Regions from separate parts of the Marinibacterium sp. SX1 genome, predicted to be linked through region 2. Evidence: riboswitches for the same ligand, from Rfam matches in the RefSeq annotation. Region 2 holds a riboswitch; the other holds the start of a gene.
The links. Region 2 has a riboswitch for cobalamin ahead of nrdH (glutaredoxin-like protein NrdH). Riboswitches for the same ligand answer to the same signal wherever they lie in the genome.

Region 1 (7,611 bases), on a different replicon from region 2:
CAGGCCTTCGATGACCATGACGGGCAGGTGGGCCAAAAAGACCAGCCGGGCGGCGGGCAGGAATTCATCGCCCGACAGGGCCAGCGACAGGGCGACCATGGCCGTGGTGCCGGCAATGGCCAGCGCCCCGCCGATGCCGCCCCAGATCGCTCCGGACAGCGGGCTGCCCCGGGCGACCAGCCGGCCCAGCACCAGCCCGACCAGCACCGCGGGCAGGGCGATGTTGACGGTGTTGACGCCCAGCACGGTCAGCCCGCCAAAGCCGAAGAACACGGTCTGCAGCAACAGGCCGACAAAGAGGGCGGGAAAGGCCGCCCAGCCCAGCACCAGCCCGGCCAGGCCGTTGAGGATCAGGTGCACCGACGATGGCCCGATCGGCACGTGGATCAGCGAGGCCACGAAGAAACTGGCCGACAGCATGCCCGTGGCCGGGATGCGTTCGAGTGTCAGCGACCGCAGGCCCATGGCCACCCCGCCCACGGCGGCAATCGCGCCACCGATGACAACGGGGTTGGACAGGGCGCCATCGACGATGTGCATGGCCGGTTACTCCAGGTCCCAGGCGCGGATCCAGATCACCGCGTCCTGGCTCAGCTCCTTGCCGTCGTGCTCGGTCGCGGGGCCCGTGCCCAGGGCGGCAAAGCCCCAGTATCCGGCTTTCGGGATGCCGAAGGTGAAATAGCCGTTGGCATCCGACACCGCGACCACCGCGCCACCCGGCGGCGGGGCAACGACGGGCGCGGAGGCGGAGGCGCTCTCCATGTCGGGTTCGGCGGCCATGTATTCGATCTCGATCTCGGCGCCGGCGACCGGCGCGCCATCGGCCAGGACCCGGCCCGTGAAGGTCGACCCGGCCAGCACGTTGTAGGGCTTGTTCAGCGGCACGATCTCGGTCGGCAGGCCCACGGGCTCCATCCAGTCGGTCGGCAGCTCGTTGCGGTTGAGGAAGGCCTTGGTCAGCTGCTGGATATAGATATCCTCGGATTCCTCGTAATAGGGCACCGGCACCGTCACCAGGACGTAATCGCCCGAGCGTTTGACCGGCACCACGCCCCTGAAGGCCGCCCCGGTGTTCTCGCCGCCCGTGAAGTCGACCGGCTCCAGCGAGCCCTTGAGGTCGGTCTTTTCGCCGTTGTGGATCATGTAGAATTCTTCGGGCATCGCCAGGTCCATGACATGGCCGACGGTCATCGGATGCCAGAAGATCAGCTTGACCGGCACATCGCCGGGCCGGTCGATCATCGTGTCGGTCGTGTATTCCAGCAGGAAATGGGCCCGGGCGGCGCCGGGGGCCAGAAACGGCACCATCGCGGCCAGGGCAGAGGCGGCCACCGCGGTCAGCAGGGTCTGTCTCATGTGGTCTTCATCCTTGTCGACTTGCGCCACACCCGGCGCAATTGCTGTCAGGACGACAAGGGCGGCAGACCCGTTGAGCGGCGCGCAAGCCATGCGCCGCCACAGGCCAGACGCGCACCCCGGCGTCCGGTGGGAACGCCTTTTCCCAAAGGCGCTTGTCCGGCAGGTCTCCTGACTTGCGGGTCGTGGCGCCGGTCTGGCCTTCCCGGATTGCTCCAGTGGCATGTCAGCCGCGCTCGCCGCTTACAGTTGCGGGGGCAGTTGCAGACTTGGCGCGTCCGGGCAAAGGCCCCTGGCGCCGCACTGCATTCCCTCTTTCCTCCGGGCCCCCGAAAGGCCCCGGAACCGGTCGCCGTCACGCTTGGCAGGAAACCCGCGCAGCTGTCAATCGGCAAATCCGGCCGTGTGGCGCGGTCCGGCCCCTGTCCCGCGCCGCCCGGCCATGCCCTGCAAGCGCATTGGGCGATCCATCGAAATGCGGGGCATCTTCATGACTGAGGCTCATATTCTTCTTTCCCATTATGAATTTGCCCTCAGTTCCCCACGCGCGGTAAAGAGGGCGCGATCAAACTCGCGAGCCCCATCCATGCATGCCTTCACGCTTCCCGCCTCACCGGCTTTTGCCGATCTCACCCGCGCGGCCCAGGATCGCATCCTGATCCTCGACGGCGCCATGGGCACGCAGATCCAGACGCTGGGCCTGGGCGAAGACGATTTCCACGGCCATGGCAACAAGCCCTGTCCGCACCATTCCGACCATCCCCAGAAAGGCAACAACGACCTGCTGTCGCTGACCCAGCCCGAGGTGATCGAACAGATCCACTATGATTTCGTCATGGCCGGGGCGGACATCGTCGAAACCAACACCTTTTCCTCGACCACCATCGCCCAGGCCGATTACGGCATGGAAGACGCGGTGCATGACCTGAACGTCGCCGGCGCCCGCATCGCCCGCAAGGCGCTGGACCGGGCCACGGCCGAAGACGGCAAGCCCCGCTGGGTGGCCGGAGCCGTGGGGCCGACCAACCGGACGGCCTCGATCAGCCCCGACGTGAACGACCCGGGCTATCGCGCCGTGACCTTCGACGACCTGCGCCTGGCCTATGGCCAGCAGATCCGCGGGCTGATCGAAGGCGGGGCCGACCTGATCCTGATCGAAACGATCTTTGACACGCTCAACGCCAAGGCCGCCGTCTTTGCCTGTTTCGAGGCCTTTGCCGAACATGGCACGCGCCTGCCGGTGATGATTTCCGGCACGATCACCGATGCGTCGGGCCGCACGCTGTCGGGCCAGACGCCGACCGCCTTCTGGCACTCGGTGCGCCATGCCCGGCCGCTGACCGTCGGGTTGAACTGCGCGCTGGGCGCCTCGGCCATGCGCCCGCACCTGTCCGAACTCGCCGGGGTCGCCGACAGCCTGATCTGCGCCTATCCCAATGCCGGCCTGCCCAATGCCTTCGGCGCCTATGACGAAGGCCCCGAGGACACTGCCAAGCAGGTGGAAATCTTCGCCCGGGAAAAGCTGGTCAACGTGGTCGGCGGCTGCTGCGGCACCACGCCCGACCATATCCGCGCCATTGCCGAGGCCGTTGCCCCGCACGCCCCGCGCCAGATCAAACGGGAGACCCTCGCATGAGCGATCATCTGCTCCGCCTGTCCGGCCTGGAACCCTTTGTCCTGACCAGCGACATTCCCTTCGTCAACGTCGGCGAGCGCACGAACGTCACCGGATCCGCCAAGTTCCGCAAGCTGATCACCAACCGCGACTATGCCACCGCCCTGGACGTGGCCCGCGACCAGGTGGCCAACGGCGCCCAGATCATCGACATCAACATGGATGAGGGCCTGATCGATTCCAAACAGGCGATGATCGATTTCCTCAACCTCGTCGCCGCCGAGCCCGACATCGCCCGCGTGCCGATCATGATCGACAGTTCCAAGTGGGAGGTCATCGAGGCCGGGCTGCAATGCGTGCAGGGCAAGCCGGTGGTCAACTCGATCTCGCTGAAGGAAGGCGAAGAGGCGTTTCGCCATCACGCCGGCCTCTGCCTGGCCTATGGCGCGGCGGTTGTGGTCATGGCCTTCGACGAGGACGGCCAGGCCGACACCTTTGCCCGCAAGACGGAAATCTGTGCCCGGGCCTACAGGATCCTCACCGAAGAGGTGGGCTTTCCGCCCGAGGACATCATCTTTGACCCCAACATCTTTGCCGTGGCCACGGGGATCGAGGAACACGACAATTACGGCGTCGATTTCATCGAGGCCACCCGCTGGATCCGGGCGAACCTGCCGCATTGCCACATCTCGGGCGGGGTTTCGAACCTGTCGTTCTCGTTCCGGGGCAACGAACCGGTGCGCGAGGCGATGCACGCGGTGTTCCTGTATCACGCCATTTCGGCGGGCATGGACATGGGCATCGTCAACGCCGGGCAACTGGCCGTCTATGACCAGATCGATGCCGACCTGCGCGAGGCCTGCGAAGACGTCGTCCTGAACCGCCAGCCCAAGGCGGGCGGCACGGCCACCGAACGGCTGCTGGACATTGCCGAACGCTTCCGGGGCGAGGGCCGCAAGGAAAAGGTCCGCGACCTGGCCTGGCGCGACTGGCCGGTCGAAAAGCGGCTGGAGCATGCGCTGGTCAACGGCATCACCGAATTCGTCGAGGAAGACACCGAGGCCGCCCGCGTCGCCGCCGAAAAGCCGCTCGACGTGATCGAAGGCCCGCTGATGGCCGGCATGAACGTGGTCGGAGACCTCTTTGGCGCAGGCAAGATGTTCCTGCCCCAGGTGGTCAAGTCGGCCCGCGTGATGAAACAGGCCGTGGCCGTGCTGCTGCCCTACATGGAAGCCGAGAAGGAAGGCCAGCGCCAGTCCGCCGGCAAGGTCATCATGGCCACCGTGAAGGGCGACGTGCACGACATCGGCAAGAACATCGTCGGCGTCGTGCTGGCCTGCAACAATTACGAAATCGTCGACCTGGGCGTCATGGTGCCCCCGCAAAAGATCCTCGACGTGGCGCGGGCCGAAAATGCCGATGTCATCGGGCTCTCGGGTCTGATCACGCCCTCGCTCGACGAGATGGTTCATTTGGCCGACGAGATGGAAAAGGGCGGCTTTGACATCCCCCTGCTGATCGGCGGCGCGACCACGTCCAAGGTGCACACGGCCGTCAAGATCGCGCCGCAATATGCGCGCGGCCAGGCGATCTATGTCACCGATGCCAGCCGGGCGGTGGGGGTCGTGTCCTCGCTGCTCAGCCCGACGCAGAAGCCCGCCTATATCGAAGGCATCCGCGCCGAGTACAACGAGGTGGCCGAACGCCACGAACGCGCCGAGGCCGCCAAGACCCGCCTGCCGCTGGCCGAGGCCCGGGCCAATGCCATGCAGATCGACTGGTCGGACTATTCCGTGCCCGCGCCGGGCTTTACCGGGGCGCAGGTCATCGAGGGCTGGGACCTGGCCGAGATCGCCAGCTATATCGACTGGACCCCGTTCTTCCAGACCTGGGAGTTGAAAGGCGTCTATCCCAAAATCCTCGACCACCCCGAACAGGGCGAGGCCGCCCGGTCGCTCTTTGCCGATGCCCAGGCCATGCTGCAAAGGATCATCGGCGAGAAATGGTTCGGCCCGCGGGCCGTGCTGGGCTTTTGGCCGGCCAATGCGGTGGGTGACGACATCCGCCTTTATACCGGCGAGGACCGGACCGAAACGCTGGCCATGCTGCACACGCTGCGCCAGCAGACCCGCAAGCGCAACGGCCGGCCGAACCTGGCTCTGGCCGATTTCGTGGCGCCCGAAGGCACCGTCGCCGATTATGTCGGTGGCTTTGTCGTCACCGCCGGGCCCGAGGAAATCGCCATTGCCGAACGGTTCGAGGCCGAGGCCGACGATTATTCGTCGATCCTGGTCAAGGCGCTGGCCGACCGTTTTGCCGAGGCTATGGCCGAGATGCTGCATGAACGGGTGCGGCGCAGCCATTGGGGCTATGCCGGCGACGAGGTCTTCTCGCCGCAGGAGCTGATCGGTGAGCCCTATCGCGGCATCCGTCCGGCGCCGGGCTATCCGGCCCAGCCCGACCACACCGAGAAGGACACGCTGTTCCGCCTGCTTGATGCCACGGCCCATACCGGGGTCGAGCTGACCGACAGCATGGCCATGTGGCCCGGCTCGTCGGTTTCGGGGCTCTATATCGGCCATCCCGACAGCTATTATTTCGGCGTGGCCAAGATCGAGCGCGACCAGGTGGCCGATTATGCCGCGCGCAAGGGCATGTCGCTGGCCGAGGCCGAGCGCTGGCTGGCGCCGATCCTCAATTATCGCCCCGGCGGCGCGGCCTCTATCGCGGCGGAATAGGGCAGGGACCCTGTTGGCGAGAACGCATGCACCGTCCGGCATTGCCGGGCGGTGTTTTCATGTCGGGCGTGACCCGTGGCGCAGCCAGGCAGTCAGGCGCCATAGCCGATCCCCGGGTGCAGCGCCTCAAGCCCGGCGATCAGCGCCTGGGCGGTGGGATGCAGCCCGCCGGGCGCAAAGGCCATCGTCGAGGTGAAACAGCCGATGCGCGTGTCCAGCCGGGCCTCGATCCTGTGTTCGGGGCCGTCGGTCATCTCGACCCGCGTGGCCTCCAGCCCGGGGCCGCAGAGCGCGGCGGCCACGGCAAAGTTCAGCTCGTCGGGAAAGGCCGCCGCCGCCGCGCGCAGCGGGCCGGCAAATTCGGCTCCCGATCCGGGCCGCGAGATCCGCAGCACCAGCCCGGTGGCCAGCCCGGGCGGCACCTGGGCCACGCCGGCCACCCAGGGACCGAACAGCCGCAGCCCGTGGCCATGGGTCCGGGCCACGCCCGCGAGCCGGTCGCGCAGGCTGTCATCGACCAGCGCGGCGGCGCCCACCGACCAGACCGGCGCATGGGCCAGGCAGGCCGCGCCATGGGCGCGCAGCGCGCCGGGGCCGGCGGTGTCGAGGATCAGGTCGCAGGGGGTCGACAGGAAGTCATCCGCATCTCCGGTGTCGGGCCGGCCGCTGCGGGTCAGCACGCGCCCGGGGATCAGCCCGGGCGCGGCATCGAGATGGGCCAGCACCTGCCGGCCGATCCGGCCATGGCCGATGACGGCCACGACCAGGTCGCGGGGGCCGGCCGGTGCCTTCATCACCTTGCCGCTCAGTTGCCCGTCAGCAGGCTGCGGACCTCTTCCTGGGTGATGTAGCTGACCTCTTCGGTGCCGGTTTCGGTGAATTTCCAGGTCACCGCCGGGGCGGCCACGTCGCCATTGGCGTCAAAGACCACGTTGCCCGTGGCCCCCTGGTACATCACCGTGCCGCCCGCGCCGAGCACCTCGATGGCCTGGGCAAAGCCGTCGGCATCGGCGGTCACCGGCGTGCCGGCCGGATCGGTCACCCGGGCCACGGCGGCGGCGATGTCCTTGCCCGTCGCATCGGGGCCGGCGGCCTGCATGGCCAGCAGGGCGATCATCGCCGCGTCATAGCTGTTGGGCAGGCCCGGGCCGTTGGGCGCGCCGCCGAAACGCTCGGTATAGCTGGCGACGAAGGCATCGGCGCTGGCCACGCGCGGCGCGGCATTGTCCATGCCCACGGCCTGGGTCAGGTATTTCGCGCCCACGGCCTCGCGGAATTCATCCGAACGCAGCGAATTGGAAAAGACCATCTTCTGGCCGCCGCCCAGTGACAGCCATTCGCGGATCAGCACGCCGCCCTCGGTCGGATAGAGCAGGCCCACGATGCCCTCGGGCGCCCCGGCCAGGGCGCTGGTCACCTCGGCCCGGTAGGACGGCTGGTTGGCATTGACGGCCACGCTTTCGATCACCTCGATGCCCAGGCCTTCGAGGTAGCCGGCCAGCCGCTTTGCGTAATCCTGGCCCCAGTCGTCGTTCTTGTAGAACAGCGCCACCTTGCCCAGGCCCTGGTCCTGCACGATCCTGGCCGTCACCGCGGCCTGGATCTCGGTCGTGGGATAGGTGCGGAACCACAGGCCCTCGGTCTTGCCCTCCTGGGCCAGCTCGGTAAAGGCCGTGGCCGCCGAGCAGCAGGAGAATTCGGGGATGCCCGCCGGCACGGCCACGGTGGTCAGGATGGGCATCGACACGCCCGAACCCACGGCGCCCAGCAGCAGCTTGGCACCGTCGAGGTCGACCAGGGCCTTGGCCGCATCGACGCCGACCTTGGGGTCGTTCTGGGAATCGCGCAGCATCAGGTCGACGGTGCAGCCGTTGACCCCGCCGCCGGCATTGGCCTGGTCGA
Region 2 (7,611 bases):
CGATCATCGTCCGCCGGGCCCTGTCGGCAGGGGCCACGGGCTATCTGAACAAGGACGCCCCGCCCCGGGAAATCGAACATGCGCTTGACCGTATCCGGGCCGGCCGCCGCTATGTTGCCAGCGACCTGGCGGCCGATCTGGCCTTGCTGCCCGAAACGGAAACGCGGGATATCCGGAACGATCTGACGCGCCGCGAGCGCGATGTGCTGGTGTTGCTGGCCCGGGGCAGATCCTATCGCAGCATCTCGGCCGCGCTGGGGATCAGCTACAAGACCGTGGCCAACATCTGTTCGATCCTGAAATCCAAGCTCGAGGTCGATACCCTGCCCGAGCTGGTGGTCAAGGCGATCGAGACCTGCCGTCCACAACGCCAGTAAGTGGCGGCCCGGCGATGGCCCGGTGTGCCCCTGACATTTGGCAGCATCCGACCCGCTACCGGCCCGAACGCATTGCCCCATGAAAGGCAAAAGGCCCGCCAGATGGCGGGCCTTATGTCCTTGGCGAGTTGCGGGGTCGCTGCTCAGAAATCCCAGTCTTCGTCTTCCGTCGCGACGGCCTTGCCGATCACGTAGGACGACCCGGAGCCCGAGAAGAAATCGTGGTTCTCGCTGTCCGAGGACAGGGCGGCGAGGATCGCGGGGTTCACCTCGCAGGCCGAGGCCGGGAAGAGCGCCTCGAACCCGAGGTTCTGCAGTGCCTTGTTGGCGTTGTAATGCAGGAAGGCCTTGACGTCCTCGGTCAGCCCGATGCCGTCGTAGAGCTCTTCGGTATAACGCGCCTCGATTTCGTAGAGGTCGAACATCAGCGCAAAGGCGAAATCCTTCAACGCAGCGCGCTCGGCCTCGGGAAGCGTTTCGCAGGCGCGCTGGAACTTGTAGCCGATGTAATAGCCGTGGATCGCCTCGTCGCGGATGATCAGGCGGATCAGGTCGGCGGTATTGGTCAGCTTGGCGCGGCTGGACCAGTACATCGGCAGGTAGAAGCCCGAGTAGAACAGGAAGCTTTCCAGGAACACGCTGGCGATCTTGCGTTTGTTCGGGTCGGCGGTGACGTCGTATTCGTCCAGCACCAGCCGGGCCTTGGCCTGCAGATGCGGGTTTTCCTCGGACCAGCGGAAGGCCTCGTCGACCTCGCGGGTGGAGCAGAGCGTCGAGAAGATCGACGAATAGCTGCGCGCGTGCACGGCCTCCATGAAGGCCACGTTGGTCAGCACGGCCTCTTCGTGCGGGGTCTGGGCGTCCGCCAGCATGGCAGGCGCGCCAACGCTGTTCTGGATCGTGTCCAGCAGGGTGAGGCCGGTGAAGACGCGGATCGTCAGTTCCTGCTCGTCCGGGCGCAGGGTGGCCCAGCTTTGCACGTCGTTGGACAGCGGCACCTTCTCGGGCAGCCAGAAATTGACGGTCAGGCGGTTCCAGACCTCGAGGTCCTTGTCGTCCTGGAGCCGGTTCCAGTTGATCGCGCGCGGAACGGCGCGGGGCGCGGTGTCTTTCATCGGTCGGGTCCTGTCATGCCGCGCGGTGGGCGGCTTCGATGTTGTTGCCGTCGGGGTCGAGAACATAGGCGGCGTAATAGCCGGGATCGCGTTCTCCGGGGCGGCCGTTGTCCGTTCCGCCGGCGGTGAGGGCCGCGGCGTGGAAGGCATCGACCGCCGCCGCCGACGGGGCGGTGAAGCAAAGGTGGATCGGGCTGCGCGCCGGGGCGTGGCCGTCGCGCCAGAACTCCGGCGCATCCGGCCCGACGTAGAGGAAACGTTCGCCCTCGCCGGCCACGATGAAGGCGCCGTCGGGGTGGCGCTGGACGATGCTCAGGCCAAGCGGGGCCAGCGCGGCCTCGTAGAAGGCCAGCGCCCGCGCCGCGTCGGCGGTGATGAAGCCCAGATGGTCGAACATGGCCGTCTCCGGTTGAATGGGGCAATCGTCACGGTCGGTTGGAGGGGCGGCGGGGTAAACCCCGCCCTACACTGGCCCCGTAGGGCGGGGTTTACCCCGCCACGTGGTTCACAATGTGCAGGAGACACAACCCTGCACTTCGGTGCCTTCCAGCGCCGTCTGGCGCAGTCGCACGTAGTATATCGTCTTGATCCCCGATTTCCACGCATGGATCTGGGCGCGGTTGATGTCCCGCGTCGTCGCCTCGGCCGGGAAGAACAGCGTCAGCGACAGGCCCTGGTCCACGTGTTCCGTCGCCGCCGCATAGGTGTCGATGATCGCCTCGGGGCCGATCTCGTAGGCGTCGCGGTAGTACTCGAGGTTGTCGTTGTTCATGAAGGGCGCGGGGTAATAGACCCGGCCGATCTTGCCTTCCTTGCGGATCTCGACCTTGGACACGATCGGGTGGATCGACGAGGTCGAGTTGTTGATATAGCTGATCGACCCGGTCGGCGGCACCGCCTGAAGGTTCCGGTTGTAAAGCCCGTCCTTCATCACCGCCGCGCGCAGGGCCGCCCAGTCGTCGCGCGTGGGTAGGATGATGCCGAAGCGTTCGAAAAGCGCCTTCACCGTCTCGGTCTCGGGCAGCCAGTCGCGGGTCGTGTACTTGTCGAAGAACGTCCCGTCGGCATAGGCCGAATCCGCGAACCCCTTGAACGTCTGCCCCTTTTCACGCGCCAGGGCGTTCGAGGCCCGGATCGCGTGATAGGCCACGGCGGCGAAATAGACGCCGGTGAACTCGATCCCCTCGGGCGATCCGTAATGGATATGTTCCCGCGCCAGGAACCCGTGCAGGTTCATCTGGCCCAGCCCCACCGCATGCGCCTCGTCATTGCCGCGCCGCACCGAGGGCACGCTGTCGATGGCCGACATCTCGGACACGGCGGTCAGTGCGCGCAGGGCGGTCTCCACGGTCGCACCGAAATCCGGCCCGTCCATCGTCGCCGCGATGTTCAGCGAGCCCAGGTTGCACGAGATGTCCGTGCCCAGATGGCTGTAGCTGAGATCCTCGTCGAACTCGGACGCCTCGTTCACCTGCAGGATCTCGGAACACAGGTTCGACATGGCAATCCGCCCCGCGATCGGGTTGGCGCGGTTCACCGTGTCTTCGAACATGATGTAGGGATAGCCGCTTTCGAACTGGATCTCGGCCAGCGTCTGGAAGAACGCCCGCGCGTTGATCTTCTTCTTGCGGATCCGCTTGTCGTCGACCATCTCGTCGTATTTCTCGGTCACCGCGATGTCCGAGAACGGCACGCCATAGACCTTTTCCACGTCATGCGGCGAGAACAGGTACATGTCCTCGTTTTTCTTGGCGAGCTCAAAGGTCACATCCGGGATCACCACGCCGAGGCTCAGCGTCTTGATGCGGATCTTCTCGTCGGCATTCTCGCGCTTGGTGTCGAGGAACCGCAGGATGTCCGGGTGGTGGGCGTTCAGGTACACCGCCCCGGCGCCCTGACGCGCACCCAGCTGGTTGGCATAGGAAAAGCTGTCTTCGAGCAGTTTCATCACCGGGATCACGCCCGAGGATTGGTTCTCGATCCCCTTGATGGGGGCGCCGTGCTCGCGGATGTTGGTCAGCATCAGGGCCACGCCGCCGCCGCGTTTGCTGAGCTGCAGGGCCGAGTTGATGCCCCGCCCGATGCTCTCCATGTTGTCTTCCAGCCGCAGCAGGAAACACGAGATCAGCTCGCCGCGCGAGGCCTTGCCGGCGTTCAGGAAGGTCGGCGTGGCGGGCTGGAAGCGGCCGGAGATGATCTCTTCCATGTAGGCCATCGCCTGCGCCTCGTCGCCGCGCGCCAGTGCGAGCGAGACCATGACGACACGGTCTTCATAGCGTTCGAGATAGCGCTGCCCGTCGCGGGTCTTGAGCGTGTAGGAGGTGTAATACTTGAACGCGCCGAGGAAGGTCGGGAAGCGGAACTTGCGGGCATAGGCCGCGTCCCAGATCTTGCGCTGGAAGTTGCGCGAGTACTGGTCAAGGACCTCGGCCTCGTAATAGCCCTCTTCGACCAGGTAACCGAGCTTTTCGTCCAGCGAATGGAAGAACACGGTGTTCTGGTTCACGTGCTGCAGGAAATACTGCCGCGCGGCCATGCGGTCGGCGTCGAACCGGATGCGCCCCTCGTCGTCGTAGAGGTTCAGCATGGCGTTGAGCGCGTGGTAGTCGAGCCCCGACGCCGATGCGTCGTCCTTCAGGCCGTGGTCAAGCATTGCGTCCTCCAGAACGTCTGCAATCCCGCACGCAGGCGGGTGATGTCGGTGTCGGTACCGGCCAGCTCGAACCGGTACAGCATGGGCACGTCGCACTTGCGGGCAATGACCTCGCCCGCAAGCCCGTAGGTGGCGCCGAAATTGCGGTTGCCGCCGGCGATGACCCCGCGCAGCAGGCGGCGGCGGGCCGGATCGTTGAGGAACTGGATCACCTGTTTCGCCACCGCGCCGCGGCCCTGGCCGTCGGCATAGGTGGGCGTGATCAGCACAAAGGGGTCGGCAGGGGCGGGCATCGGGTCGCCCTCGTCCAGGGGGATCCGGTCGGCCGGCAGGCCAAGCGCCTGCACGAACCGCGCCGTGTTCCCCGACCGCGAGGAATAATAGACCAGCCCGCCCAAGGGATCAGGCCAGCCGGCCGATCAGGTCGGGGCGGAACCCGGCCCAGTGGTCTTCGCCGGCGATCACGACGGGCGCCTGGCGATAGCCCAGCTCGGTCACGCGGGTCATCGCGGCATCGTCCTGGGTCAGGTCGATGACCTCGAAATCGAGGCCCCGTGCTTCGAGCGCGCGCGTGGTGGCCGTGCACTGAACGCAGGCCGGTTTCGAATAGACGGTGATGGTCATCCCATGTCCCTTCTGGGCCGGCTCGGGGCACGGGGGACACGCAAGGCAACGGCAAGCCCGGGGCCGGCCGTCCTGTCACGCATCCCGCGGCCCTCCGCCGACGGTCGTCGTTGTCCTCGCCCTGGCAGGTTTCCTGACTTGCGGCTCGGCGCTCGGCTGGCCTTCCCGGGGGGTGCCGGTGGCATGTCAGCGTCGCTTGCCGCTTACAGTTGCGGGGGCAGTACCGGCTTGGGCTGTCCGGACCTGATCCATCGGGCCGCACCGGTTTCCCTCTTAGCCCGAGACGTGAATCACGGGCACCAAAGCAACTCTATATTGGGGTTTGCGGGGTGGGGATGTCAATATGTAGTTGTCGGTGAATGGGCCGTCCCGTGGCCCTATCGCCTGATCTGCGGCAATGGTGCTCACGCCGCCGATGCAAGGCATGGCCCGGCCCGGGGCCGTGTCCGGCCGGGCCGGCAGGCTGCCCGAATGCGCGAAGCAGGCGCGGGATGCAACCCTTTCCGGCCGCGTGGAACCGGCGAAAGCCATGGCGCGCGGAATGACCGCGGGGAAAGCCGGCGGAACGGGCATCGGGGGGAATTGACCCGGTTTTGCCGGACCAGTAAGAGATACGTTATAACATATCATCACAGGCCCGCGAGGTGTCCCCGTGGTTGCCGGTTCCAGGGCCGGCCCATCCGGCGCCAGCCCCGCCAATCCCCTTGCCCCGTTCCCCGGGGCCGTCGAAAAGGACACGCCCCATGATCCGATCGCTCCTGGCCACAAGCGCCGCCCTTGCCCTGCTGGCCGGCCCGCTGACCGCCCAGCCCGACGACACGCTCGACGTGGTCGCCCAGTTCGAGATCCAGTCGCCCGAACCCTCGACCAGCGGTTACATCTTCACCCGCATGGGCATCGCCGAAACCCTGGTGAACGCCGATTCCCAGGGCAACCTGACCCCCGGCCTGGCCACCGGCTGGCAGGTGTCAGCAGACGGGCTGACCTGGTCCTTCACATTGCGCGACGGGGTTGTCTTTCACGACGGCACGCCGATGACCGCCGACACCGTGCTGAACGCGCTGGAGATCGCCCGCGCCAAGCCCGGCCCGCTGAACGACCTGCCGATCACCGGCATCGCGGCGGGCGACGGCACGATCGACGTCACCCTGTCCGAACCGCTGGCCGCCTTCCCGGCCTACCTGGCCTATTTCCGCTACCAGATCCTGGCGCCGGACTCCTACGGCCCAGATGGCGCGGGCGTGGCGGTGATCGGCACCGGGCCCTATCGGATCACCGCGATGGAGCCGCCGCTCAGCCTGGATGCCACGGCATTCGACGGCTATTGGGGCGCCGCGCCGCATATCGCCGACGTGACCTATTCGGGGGTCAGCCGGGTCGAGACCCGCGCGTTGATGGCGGAATCGGGCGAGGCAGAGTTCGTCTTCGGCCTCGACCCGGCCAGCGTCACGCGGCTGGGCCGGCTGGACGATGTCGAGGTGCTGTCGGTTGCCATCCCCCGCACGCTGCTGATCAAGGTGAATGCCGGCCATCCCTTCCTGTCCGAGCCCGAGGCCCGCAAGGCGCTGAGCCTGGCCATCGACCGGGCCGGGATTGCCCGGGCCGTGCTGCGCTATCCCGAAGGGGCCGACCAGCTGTTCCCGCCGTCCATCGCCGGCTGGCACAACGATGAGATGGCGCCGCTGGCCTTCGACCCCGAAGCGGCCCGCGCCCTGCTGGCCGACCTGGGCTGGACCCCGGGCGCCGACGGAATCCTGACCCGCGATGGCCAGCCCTTTGCCCTGACCCTGACCACCTATCCCGACCGGCCCGAGCTGCCGCTGGTTTCGGCCGTGCTGGAACAGCAGTTCCGCGACATCGGCGTGGCACTGACGATCAACACGACCAATTCCTCGGAAATCCCGGCCGGCCACCAGGACGGCTCGCTGGACCTGGGCCTGATCGCGCGGAATTTCTCGCTGATCCCCGATCCGATCGGCACGGTGCTGGGCGATTACGTCGGCAATGGCGACTGGGGAGCGATGAACTGGCAGAACGAGGATTTCACCACGCTGGTCGGCGCCATCGCCCGCGGAGACGGGGGCGACGCCGACAAGGCCGCGGCGGCCGCCATCCTGCAGGCCGACCTGCCGATCATTCCCATCGCCTGGTACCAGCAGACGCTGGCCGTGACCGACCGCATCGACGGCGCAACCATCGACCCGTTCGAACGCAGCTTTGGCCTGCAGGACATCCGGTGGGCGGAATGAACACCCTTGTGTCGCGCCTGGTGCAGGCGCTGATGGTCGCGGTCCTGATCGGCACCGCCACCTTTGTCATGATGCGCAGCCTGCCCGGAGATGCCGCCTGGCGCATCGCCGCCGGGCGGTATGGCTATGATCATGTCGATGCCGCCTCGGCCGATGCCGTGCGCACAGAGCTGGGGCTGGACGGCCCGGCGCTGCCTGCGCTGCTCAGCTGGCTGGGTGACCTGGCCCGGCTGGATTTCGGCACCTCGCTGGTCACTGGCCAGCCGGTGATGGGAGAGATCGCGCACCAGCTGGGCGCCTCGGCGGCGCTGGCCCTCGTGGCGGTCCTGCTGTCGCTGCTGATCGGTCCGCCCCTGGGCATCCTGGCCGGCCTGCGGCCCGGCGGGGTGCTGGACCGGGCGCTGCTGGTCACTTCGACCGGGCTGAAGGCCATACCGCTTTTCCTGATGGCCCTGGTGCTGATCGTCATCGTTGCCGTGCAGCTGCGCTGGCTGCCCGCCGCCGGCCATGGCGAGGCCCGCCATTTCATCCTGCCGTCGCTGACGCTGGCCCTTGGGCTGGCGGCCGTCAACGCGCGGATCACCCGCGATGCC

Region 1: linked by a shared signal. The riboswitch ahead of ACK3BB_RS11675 (DUF4198 domain-containing protein) and the one ahead of nrdH (glutaredoxin-like protein NrdH) in region 2 are both predicted to bind cobalamin.

Annotation. Positions count from the first base shown of each region.
Region 1 covers NZ_CP177144.1:2,604,281-2,611,891, forward strand. Annotated here, with positions in the region: gene cbiM (cobalt transporter CbiM) at 1-540, opposite strand, end outside; gene ACK3BB_RS11675 (DUF4198 domain-containing protein) at 547-1,356, opposite strand; cobalamin riboswitch at 1,501-1,721, opposite strand; gene ACK3BB_RS11680 (homocysteine S-methyltransferase family protein) at 1,943-2,992, shown strand; gene metH (methionine synthase) at 2,989-5,709, shown strand; gene ACK3BB_RS11690 (aspartate dehydrogenase domain-containing protein) at 5,802-6,503, opposite strand; gene ACK3BB_RS11695 (ABC transporter substrate-binding protein) at 6,515-7,611, opposite strand, start outside.
Region 2 covers NZ_CP177148.1:85,369-92,979, forward strand. Annotated here, with positions in the region: gene ACK3BB_RS24815 (response regulator transcription factor) at 1-377, shown strand, start outside; gene nrdF (class 1b ribonucleoside-diphosphate reductase subunit beta) at 521-1,492, opposite strand; gene ACK3BB_RS24825 (VOC family protein) at 1,506-1,889, opposite strand; gene nrdE (class 1b ribonucleoside-diphosphate reductase subunit alpha) at 1,998-4,145, opposite strand; gene nrdI (class Ib ribonucleoside-diphosphate reductase assembly flavoprotein NrdI) at 4,127-4,543, opposite strand; gene nrdH (glutaredoxin-like protein NrdH) at 4,548-4,769, opposite strand; cobalamin riboswitch at 4,876-5,088, opposite strand; gene ACK3BB_RS24845 (ABC transporter substrate-binding protein) at 5,513-7,018, shown strand; gene ACK3BB_RS24850 (ABC transporter permease) at 7,015-7,611, shown strand, end outside.